Regions from separate parts of the Parapedobacter sp. genome, predicted to be linked through region 1. Evidence: riboswitches for the same ligand, from Rfam matches in the RefSeq annotation. Region 1 holds a riboswitch; the other holds the start of a gene.
What was found. Region 1 has a riboswitch for S-adenosylmethionine ahead of ACO1NT_RS00650 (O-acetylhomoserine aminocarboxypropyltransferase/cysteine synthase family protein). Riboswitches for the same ligand answer to the same signal wherever they lie in the genome.
Positions count from the first base shown of each region.

Region 2: it holds a riboswitch for S-adenosylmethionine, as region 1 does, so the genes downstream of both, metE (5-methyltetrahydropteroyltriglutamate--homocysteine S-methyltransferase) here and ACO1NT_RS00650 (O-acetylhomoserine aminocarboxypropyltransferase/cysteine synthase family protein) in region 1, are expected to answer to the same signal.

Region 1 covers NZ_JBMQOC010000006.1:19,275-24,879, reverse strand. The annotation lists gene ACO1NT_RS00655 (homoserine dehydrogenase) at 1-608, opposite strand, end outside; gene ACO1NT_RS00650 (O-acetylhomoserine aminocarboxypropyltransferase/cysteine synthase family protein) at 690-1,994, opposite strand; gene ACO1NT_RS00645 (hypothetical protein) at 2,037-2,192, shown strand; SAM riboswitch class I at 2,262-2,376, opposite strand; gene ACO1NT_RS00640 (glutamine synthetase III family protein) at 2,579-4,765, opposite strand; gene ACO1NT_RS00635 (alpha/beta hydrolase family protein) at 4,982-5,605, opposite strand, start outside.
Region 2 covers NZ_JBMQOC010000026.1:42,006-47,610, reverse strand. The annotation lists gene ACO1NT_RS04460 (TylF/MycF/NovP-related O-methyltransferase) at 1-480, shown strand, start outside; gene ACO1NT_RS04455 (hypothetical protein) at 501-902, opposite strand; gene ACO1NT_RS04450 (ATP-binding protein) at 1,023-2,843, shown strand; gene ACO1NT_RS04445 (response regulator transcription factor) at 2,858-3,547, shown strand; SAM riboswitch class I at 3,603-3,719, shown strand; gene metE (5-methyltetrahydropteroyltriglutamate--homocysteine S-methyltransferase) at 3,827-5,605, shown strand, end outside.

The DNA.
Region 1 (5,605 bases):
TGCGACGCGACGATAGCCAGCTTGAACTTCGGGTCGAACCCGCCCACATCCAGTGTAGGGTCCGTTTCGGCGAACCCGAGATCCTGCGCTTGCCGCAGGGCGGTGTCGTACGCAAGGTTTTCATTGAATATCTTGGAAAGGATGTAGTTTGAGGAGCCATTGAAAATACCCGAAACAGCGTGCAGCAGTTCGTTGTCGTAATACTCCTCCAGGTTCCGGATAATGGGGATGCTTCCGCATACGGCACCTTCATACAGCAGGCTCGTGCCATGCTGGTGTTGGATGTCTACCAGCTCCTTGAGATGGGTAGCAATCATTTTTTTATTGGCCGATACCACGTTCTTGCCTGCGCGTAGCGCACGGGCCACGATATCAAAGGCCGCATCGGCATCGTCTATCAGTTCGACGACCGTATTGATGTCCGGATCGTCCAATACCGCGTTCGCATCGGTGGTGAAAAGTTCAGCCGGCAGGCTGCGCTCCTTTTCGGGGTGTTTGATGACGAATTTCTTTACGGCCAGGTTGAGGTGCTTGGTGCGGATGATGTCATAGAGTCCTTGGCCTACCACGCCGAATCCGAAAATGCCCAAGGTCAGTTTGTTATCCATGCTTGCTGTTGCTGTTGATATGGTTTTGTTAATGTTGGGTTGGAAAAAATTCGCCGGACGGATCGTCCGGCGAAACAACCTTTATTTCACTTGCTCAAATGCTTGTTGCAGATCGCCCTTGATGTCGTCGATATGTTCGATGCCGACGGCTAACCGTAGTTCGCCCGGGAAAACACCGGCTTCTTTCTGCTCTTGTGCGGACAGTTGCTGGTGTGTGGTTGCCGCCGGGTGTATAACGAGGGTTTTGGTGTCGCCCACGTTTGCCAAGTGGCTGATCAGTTTCAAATTATCGATGAATGCGTCCGCTTTCTCGGCACCCCCCTTGATCGTAAAAGACAGCACGGCACCGAAACCATTTTTGAGGTATTTCTGTGCGCTGGCATGGTTGGGGTCACTTTTCAACCCGGGGTATTTCACCTTTTCCACCTGCGGGTGCTGCTCAAGCCACTTGGCCACCTCCAGTGTGTTGTCTACGTGGCGCTGCACGCGGAGCGAAAGCGTTTCCAGCCCTTGCAGTAACAGGAACGAATTGAATGGCGAGAGGGCCGGTCCGAAATCGCGCAGCCCTTCTACCCGCGCCCTGATGGCAAACTGGATATTGCCCAGCGGGCTATTCACGCCGAAAACATCGCTGAATACGAGTCCGTGGTAACCTTCCGACGGTTCACTGAACTGCTTGAATTTACCATTGCCCCAATTGTAATTGCCACCGTCTATGATGATGCCGGCGATGCTGTTACCATGGCCGCCAATCCATTTGGTCGCGGCAGCGACCACGACGTGTGCTCCGTGTTCCAATGGCTTGAACAGGTAGCCGCCGCATCCGAAGGTGTTGTCGACGATGAGGGGGAGGTCGTATTTTTTGGCGATCGCTGCGATGCGGTCGAAATCGGGGATGCTGAAGCTAGGGTTACCGATGGTTTCCACATAGATGGCCTTCGTCTTGTCGTCGATAGCTGCTTCGATATTTTCGGGGGTTTCGTTTTTCGCGAACCTCGCCTCAATGCCGAGCCGCTTGAACGATACCTTGAACTGGTTGTACGTACCGCCATACAGACTCGATCCGGTAACGAAATTGTCGCCACTTTCCAAGATGTTGGTCAATGCGATGAATTGCGCAGACTGCCCCGAAGCGACCGCCAGCCCGGCTACACCACCCTCAAGCGCCGCCATCCGCTTCTCGAAGACATCCGTTGTAGGGTTCATGATCCGGGTATAGATGTTGCCGAATTCCTTGAGCGCAAAAAGGTTTGCACCGTGTTCCGCACTGTTGAAAACGAACGAGGTGGTTTGATAGATCGGTACTGCGCGCGAGCCTGTGGTGGGGTCGGCTTCTTGCCCGGCGTGGACTTGCAGTGTTTCAAATTTCAGATTTTCATTAGCCATGATTCGATTATTTAATATACTTAATTTTTATGATAGATCAACGTGTTATGCGCAATCGGCTATGCCCTGCCCGGCTGCTTGTCCGTATTGCCACAGACCACAACCGACGGCAGTGCGGGTATCGGGATCAACAACGGCCAGTGCACCGCGTTGTCCCGCGACGCATTCGGGACAGCATGGCAACCGCATGCCGGGTGATACCTTCAACGGGTATGCCGGTCTGTCGGATAAGGATATTGGTTTCTGGATGCGTATTCATCGTCTTATCATTTATATGCTCCCGATCCATATCGATCGGGACAGGAATTGGCACCTTATCCACCGATTGCGGATGGTTGCCAGTGGGTCATCGAGCCAGTCTCTCGCCACTTCTTTATAAACCAAGACCCTGTTTGAAGAGGGGTTGATTTGTGCGTGTTTACACGCAACGGATGCAAATATAGGCCGAGCGGTCGGTTTGTGCAAATTTTTTGATAAAAAGCTCCCTGCGCCCGCTTGTAAATGAAAAAGCACCAAGCGCACCCCCGGCAGGGAGATTGTGCTTGGTGCGGTTTGCGTTTAAGGACCGTCGGTAGGGCGCGGACTTACCTAACGAACAGGAGTTCACGCAGTTTGGGTAACGGCCACTGGCGGTCATCCACGATCTGCTCCAGCTTGTTGAGGTGGTAACGGATTTTATCGAAATATGGTTTCACCTTTTCGTCGTATGCAATCGCTTTCTCGCGGGTGTCTTCGAGTACGTTTGCCTTTTTACGTTCCTGCCGCATCGCTTCGGCATCGACCAAAATGGTGTTGATGTGGTTCGAGATGCGTTCCACCAAGTTGGCCTGGGATCCGTAGGCATCGCCCGCCAATCCTAGGTCCTTTAGGCCCTTTATATTTGTTATGAGGGTGTTTTGGTAGGTGAATGCCGCCGGTGCGATGATGCTGGTTACTATTTCGCCGATGACCCGGGCCTCGATCTGGATCTTCTTGAAGTAATTTTCCAGCAGGATATCATGGCGGGCTTCACTTTCGCGGTGACTGAATATAGCCAGCTTTTCGAACATCGCTATGGACTTTTCGTTGATGTACACGTCCAGCGCTTTCGGCGTAGTTTTAATGTTCGAGAGTCCACGCTTGTGGGCTTCCTCTTCCCATTCTTGGCTATAGCCGTTGCCTTCAAATCGAATGGCTTTCGATTCTTTGATGTATTTGCGGACCACATTGAGCAGCGCGAGGTCTTTTTTCGTGCCTTTTTTGATCTGCTTGTCTACCTCGGCCTTGAAATCGATGAGTTGGTTGGCCACAATGGCGCTGAGTACGGTCATCGGACTGGCGCTGTTCGACGCCGATCCCACAGCCCGGAATTCGAATTTGTTGCCGGTGAATGCAAACGGTGACGTCCGGTTACGGTCCGTGTTGTCGAGCGTCAGTTGCGGTATTTTCGGAATGCCGTGCCATAGCAATGCTTCGTTTTTTACCTTTTTGGCTACCCTTGCCGTCTCCACCTCGTCAAGTACGGCGTTGAGCTGGCTCCCCAGGAAAATGGAAATGATGGCTGGCGGAGCTTCATTGGCGCCCAAGCGGTGGTCATTGCCGGCACTGGCAATCGATGCGCGCATCAGGTCGGCATGGTCGTGCACCGCTTTGATAACATTGGTGAAAAATGTCAGGAACATCAAATTGTTCTTCGGCGTTTTTCCCGGAGAAAGTAAATTCACACCGGTGTTGGTGATCATCGACCAGTTGTTGTGCTTGCCAGAGCCGTTGATGTCTGCATAGGGCTTCTCGTGGATGAGCACCTTGAACTTGTGGCGTAGCGCAACCTGCTCCATTAGGTTTAGCAATAGTTGGTTGTGGTCTATGGCCAAGTTGATTTCCTCAAACATCGGTGCACACTCAAATTGGGAGGGTGCCACTTCGTTATGGCGTGTCTTCAATGGGATGCCCAGTTTGAGGGCCTCCTGTTCGATGTCGACCATGAAGGCCAGTACCCGTTCGGGGATGGCGCCGAAATAATGATCTTCCAATTGTTGGCCCTTAGCCGACATGTGGCCGAATAAGGTGCGGCCGGTAAGCTGCAGGTCGGGCCTGGCATTGAACAAAGCCAGGTCCACCAGGAAATATTCCTGCTCGATACCCAGGGAAGCGGTTACCTTGGTGATGGATTTATCGAAGAAATTGGCGACGTCTACGGCTGCTTTGTCGAGGGCGTTGATGGCCTTCAGTAAGGGCGCCTTGTAGTCCAATGCCTCGCCTGTGTACGAAACAAAGATAGTGGGGATGCAAAGCGTTTTGCTGCCGCCGGTTTCATAAATAAAGGCCGGGGATGAGGGGTCCCACCCGGTGTAGCCCCGTGCTTCAAACGTGTTTCGAATACCGCCGCTAGGGAAGCTGGACGCATCGGGTTCTTGTTGTACCAATGCGCTAGCGGTGAACTTGTCGATGGCCGAACCATCCGGCAGCGGCTCGAAGAATGCATCGTGTTTCTCGGCGGTGGCACCCGTGAGAGGCTGGAACCAGTGGGTGTAGTGGGTTACGCCGTTACTGATTGCCCAGCTTTTCATGGCTTGCGAGATGTGCTCAGCAAGGTCGAGGGTAATGGGTTTTCCCGTGTCAACGGTATCTACCAGTTCTTCGTAGGCATTCTTGGGAAGGTATTCCTTCATTTTTGCCGTTGTGAACACGTTTTTTCCGAAAAACAGGGAAGGTTTGGTCGTTTCGTGGGTATCAACCCTGTTTAATCGCGATACTGCGGTCTCCACCGCTTTGAATCTTAAGCCTGACATTTAATTTCTATTAGTTTTACCTGTATGTTGCGTTGTTTCTTTATTTTCGGCTCAATATTCGATAAAAAAAATGATATTTCATTGATTTTTTTGATTAATCTTCAATTAAAATGGAAAATAAATGAAAATTAATACTTGTTTGCGGTGTTTCGTCTGTGTTTTTCGAAAAGTTGGTGTAATGCGGCAAGCCAGAAGGCTAGACGGAGCGTGCCGATCCTAGGGTTCTGTGCCAAACCCCCAGTCAATACCTTTGAGCGTGGCCGGTACCCCATGGTCAATCCATGGTGCGGCGGGTTTGCCTTTCAAGAAATGGTCAAAAAACTCCAGTTCTCGCCGTTGGATGTCTTTCCGGTTCTGGCGGTGGACGAGATTGTGCGCTTCGCCGTTGTAGTTCAACAGCCAAACGGGCTTTTGCAGCCGGCGGAGCGCTGTGAACATTTCGATGCCTTGGTACCAGGGCACGGCGCCATCCTCGTCGTTATGCATGATGACAACCGGCGTCGTCACATTGGGTAGGTGGAACAAGGGGGAGTTTTCGATATATAATTCGGGTTTCTCCCAGAGTGTGGCCCCGATGCGGCTTTGGGTCCGCTCATACTGGAATTGCCGGTTCATCCCACTTTGCCAGCGGATGCCGCCGTAGGCGGAGGTCATGTTTACCACGGGAGCGCCCGCCCAGGCTGCGGCATACATATCGGTCCGTGTAATCAGGTGCGCCACTTGGTACCCACCCCAACTTTGGCCTTGGATACCCATCTTGCTGCCGTCTACCCATGGTTGTTCTTTCAACGCTTCCATGCCGGAGTTTACATATTCTTCGGCGGACCGGCCGGGATGTCC
Region 2 (5,605 bases), on a different contig from region 1:
GCCCGCGAACTCCGCTTATATGATGCGTTCGACATGATTCCGCCCCCGTCAGACAAAGACGACGCTGATGTGCACGCCCGATACGAAGAAATAAAAAGCGGTAAATCAAAGGGAATTGGTGGCGACACCTATTATGGATATACGGAAAACCTACAGGAGGTGGTCGCCGACAACTTGGCTAAACATGGGCTTCCACACCAAGAAAACAACATCAAGCTGATTAAGGGATATTTCGAAGATACGCTCTACATTACCCAACCGGTAGCTTTGGCCCACATCGATTGCGATTGGTATGCATCGGTAATGAGCTGCCTGATCCAAATCGAACCCCACCTTTCGCCGGGGGGGAAACTCCTATTCGATGACTATTACGATTGGTCCGGCTGCCGCCATGCGGTAGATGAATATTTCAACGATAAAACCGGATACACCTTTCTCCAGGTGGGCCGCAAGCTCCACGTGACCAAAACGGGGCGCTAGGACCACTCGGCTCCGAGGGTCTACTCCTTTGGCTTCCGGTTTTCCAGGGTATCCCTTGGCTTATAGCGTTCGCGGAGGAGGCTGTCGGGCTTAATATTACCCGCGCTGTCCGGTCTTACGTTAATGATCCGTTCAGCAGGTTTGCCTTGGTAAACATTGGGCATGGGCACACAATTGTCGCCTTGGTATGCGTTCGGCATGGCTATCGCATAGTCACCCTGGTATACGTTCGGCATCGGAGAGGTGTCGAACATCCGCTCGCCGGGGCGCTGAAGCTGCCGCTTCGAGCGCACGGGGCCCACCAACACCTGGGCTTCGGGCTTTTCCAAACGTAAACTATCGTTACCATCGCGCTCTTGTTGGGCCAGCCCAATCGCAGGCGAACTAAAAAGAACGATTAAAAAAATACAGAGCCTGTTCATAACCCTAGTAAATTGGTACATTCAAAAGTAGCGAAAAATAACCGCTCCGCGCGTAATGCACCATGTTAAAATTTGTTAAAAGCTACCGTTTGCTGCGCAGCTTGTGTATTTTTGTAAGGAATGAAGCACAAAAAAAGCATTGGACTGATCATCGGCTTGATGACCTTGGCCCTTTTGGGGGTGGTAGCCATGCAATATTTTTTCATCCGCCAATCCTACGTGCTGAAAGCCCAGCTTTTTGATGAATCTGTAAAAGCCGCACTCAATGCGGTGGCCTCCAAGGCGGAGAAGCGCGAAGTGATGCAACTTGCCGCTGCGCAACGCAAAAACAAGGAAAGGGCCGAGCGTGAGCAACGAAAGCTCGAAGAACAGCTCCGGCTGAAAACGGAAATCGAACAGCTGCGCCAAAAACAAGCAGAATTGCGCTTGGCATTCCTAAAGCAGGAGGAGGAACTGAATCAAAAATTCCCCATCGTTATACCCATTGAAAATAACGATTTTTATGAAACGTACATCAATAATCCATTTCATCAGAACCTCGTATCGGTAAGCTATCAGTCAAACATTGTCATAGACAATGGATTCCAGCGGAACGACAACTCCATCGGACTCGCCGCCACCCGAAGGGTACCAACCATTAAGGCAAAAGACGACAGTGTGCGCTACTTCATCCCGATGGGACCTGATGAGTTCAACACCACGCGGCTCAAATACGCTATAAAGGCATTTCCCCCCCGGCAAGACCTCAAGATGGATCGTGAGATTGCCCGCAAGGAACGGGAACTGCAGTTATTGCAAGCTAACACGTTGATGGACACCATTGCCATCATAAGTGGCAAGAATCCCATGATGGTACAGGGTTTTGAGGCGGAGATGGAGCTATACAAGCGTCCCCTCAGTGAGCGCATCAACGTGGGGTACATCCGGTCAGAACTCGAAAAAGAACTGGTTGTCAGAGACATCGAGTCGCCATTCGATTTGATAATCAAAGACCGCAACACCACGCTTTATGCATCTTTCGCCAACTTGTCGGAGGCAGAAGAAGCGGATCCGCAGAGTCTATACACCACCGAGCTCTTCCGGGCGGATAACCACAATTCGTCTGGCCGCCTTGCGGTATATTTCCCGAACAAAGACAACCTGTTGATGGGAAACATGACCGTGATGCTATTTTCGTCGGTGACGCTGTTGCTGGTATTGGTCGGAAGCTTTACCTACACCATTTTCACCATGCTCCGCCAGAAAAAAATATCGGAGATGAAGACAGACTTCATCAATAATATGACGCACGAGTTCAAGACGCCGGTAGCCACCATCATGATTGCCAGCGAATCACTCAGAGACGCGGAAATCGCGGCCGACCAACAGCGCGCCACTCGACTGGCCAACATTATCTACGATGAAAACGTACGCTTGGGCAACCACATCGAGCGCGTACTCAATATTGCCCGCCTCGAGAAAGACAACCTAAAGCTGGAACACCGGCCCGTAGATATCAACGACTTGGCACAGGCTGTGGTGGATAGCATGGAGCTGCAGCTGCTTAAACATGGAGCCAAGGTAAACACGCACCTCGACGCGACAGAGGCCGTTGTATCGGGCGACGAGCTACACCTGTCCAATGTGCTGTTCAACCTCTTGGACAATGCCATAAAATACAGTAACGAAAATCCAGATATCATCATCAGGACCAAAAGCAACGGCAAGCACATACACATTACGGTGGCCGATAAAGGCATCGGCATGAGCCGCGACCAACTGTCGAAGATCTTCGACCAATTCTACCGTATCCCAACCGGAAACCGCCACGACGTAAAAGGCTTCGGCCTGGGGCTTAGCTATGTCAACGATATCGTAAAGCGTTTGGATGGGAAAATACATGTACGGAGCGAAAAAGACAAAGGCACCACATTTGAAATTACATTACCGCTCGAACGATAGGGAGACCCACCATTATGCAAAAGATTCTACTGGCTGAAGACGACCCCAACCTGGGCGATATCTTGAAAGATTACCTGGAACTGAAGGGCAAATTCGAAGTTACGCTCTGCAAGGATGGCGACGAAGCGCTGCGACAATTCAATAAAGAGACTTTCGACCTTTGCATACTCGACGTGATGATGCCACGCAAGGATGGCTTCACACTAGGCAAAGAAATACGCAAAACCAACACAGACATACCCATCATCTTCGCTACGGCCAAAGGAATGATGGAAGACAAAACCGAGGCCTTCGGACTAGGGGGCGACGATTATATTACCAAACCGTTTCGCGTGGAAGAACTCCTGTTGCGCATCCAGGCCTTGCTCAAGCGGGCGACGCGTGAGAAACAGGAAGAAACATATGCCGACCAATTCGACATCGGGAAATACCATTTCGACTACGTGTCGCAACAAATCAGCTATGGGGAACAACAGCAAAAACTATCAACCAAAGAAGCTGAATTGCTCCGCCTGCTCTGCATTAAGAAAAACGACGTGTTGACGCGCGAGGAAGCTTTGTTGAAAATCTGGCACGACGACAACTACTTCAACGGACGCAGCATGGATGTCTTCCTGAGTAAATTGCGCAAGTACCTGCGCGACGACTCCAACGTGGAAATCGTCAACGTGCACGGCAAGGGATATAAACTCCTAGTAAGTTAGTAGACCATCTGTAAAAATATTTGTGGTTTCCATAATTTATCCCGACCTTAGCGGCCGCTTATGGAGAAAGGCAGAGGGAATGGACCCTGTGAAGCCTTAGCAACCTGTCTACAGACAAGGTGCTAAATTCTACTCTCCCCCACTAAAAAGCGGGGGTAGGGAAAAATAAGCAGACACAACTGACCCTTGTGCCGTCTCCCCAAAGCATCCAGAAAAGACTTCTCATTCCACAGTGGAAGGAGGTTTTTGCGTTGTACATTCATTTATTTATACAATATCATGTTAAAAACCAACAATTTGGGTTACCCGCGTATCGGTGCCCTTCGGGAGCTGAAAAAGGCCAACGAAGCCTACTGGGCAAAAAAGATTAACCAGCAGGAGTTGCTGGAGGCCGCGCGCACCATTCGCGAAGGAAATTGGAAAACCCAACAGGAGGCCGGCATCGCCCTCATCCCTTCCAACGATTTTTCGTTCTATGATCAGGTGCTGGACCTCACGCTTACCGTAGGTGCCATCCCCGCCCGCTACGCAGGCTTCACCGTTGAAGGTGCCTCTTCTTACAACCTCGACTTATATTTCGCCATGGCACGTGGTTTCCAGCAGGGTGGACTCGACGTAACCGCCATGGAAATGACCAAATGGTTCGACACCAATTACCACTACATCGTGCCGGAGTTTGTGAAGGACCAGCAGTTCAGCCTCACTTCCGAGAAGGTAGTAAATGAATTTAACGAAGCCAAGCAATTGGGCATCACCACCAAGCCGGTGCTACTGGGCCCCATCACCTACCTATTGCTGGGTAAAGAAAAAGAAGCCGGCTTCGATCGGATCGACCTTATTGACCGCCTGCTGCCCGTTTATGAAGAAATATTGGGCAAGCTCGCCGCGGCAGGTGCCGAGTGGGTGCAGTTTGACGAGCCTTTCCTCGCATTGGACATCGACGACAAAACCCGCGCACTTTACCAAACGGTTTACAGCCGCCTCGCCGCTGCCGCAAAAGGCACCAAACTCGTTGTGGCCACTTACTTCGAATCGCTGCGCGAGAATGCAGGAACGGCATTGAACCTACCCGTACAGGCATTGCACATCGACCTCGTACGTGGTGAAAACCAGCTCGACGAGCTTTTGGGCAGCGTACCTGCCGGCCTTACCCTTTCGCTCGGTGTGGTGGATGGCCGCAACATCTGGAAAAACGACTACGAGGCGTCCCTCAAAAAAATCAAACAGGCTGTTGATGCATTAGGTGCCGACCGCGTATGGGTTGCACCATCCAGCTCGCTGCTGCACGTCCCGTTCGACCTCGATCTGGAAACCAACGAACAATCGCTTCCGGCGGAAGTTAAAAACTGGCTCGCTTTTGCCAAGCAAAAGCTTACCGAGGTGACCGACCTGGCCGCGCTGGCGACCGGCGATGCGGACAGCGCCGTTACTTCGCGCTTCGAGGCCAACAAAGCTGCTCAACAAAGCCGCCGCACCTCTGCACTCATCCATCGCGACGATGTGAAAACGCGTGTAAAGAATATTACAGACGACGATGCCAAGCGGACCAGCCCCTTTGCCGACCGTAAGACCAAGCAACAGGCGAAGTTCAACCTGCCTGCCTTTGCCACCACCACGATCGGCTCGTTCCCGCAGACCAGAGACGTGCGCAAATGGCGTGCTGACCTCAAAAAGGGAGCCATCAGCCAAGCGGAGTACGACAAGCTTATCGCCGAAGAAACCGAGCGGACCATCCGCCTGCAAGAGGACCTCGACATCGACGTACTGGTACACGGCGAATTTGAGCGCAACGACATGGTCGAATACTTCGGCGAACAACTATCGGGCTATGCCTTCACCAAAAATGGCTGGGTACAGTCATACGGTTCACGCTGTGTGAAACCCCCCGTTATCTATGGTGACGTTTCCCGTCCGAATGACATGACCGTTTATTGGTCAGCCTACGCACAAACCCTTACCAATCGCCCCGTAAAAGGGATGCTTACGGGTCCGGTGACCATTTTGCAATGGTCATTCGTGCGCAATGACCAGCCACGGTCTGAAACCACCTATCAAATT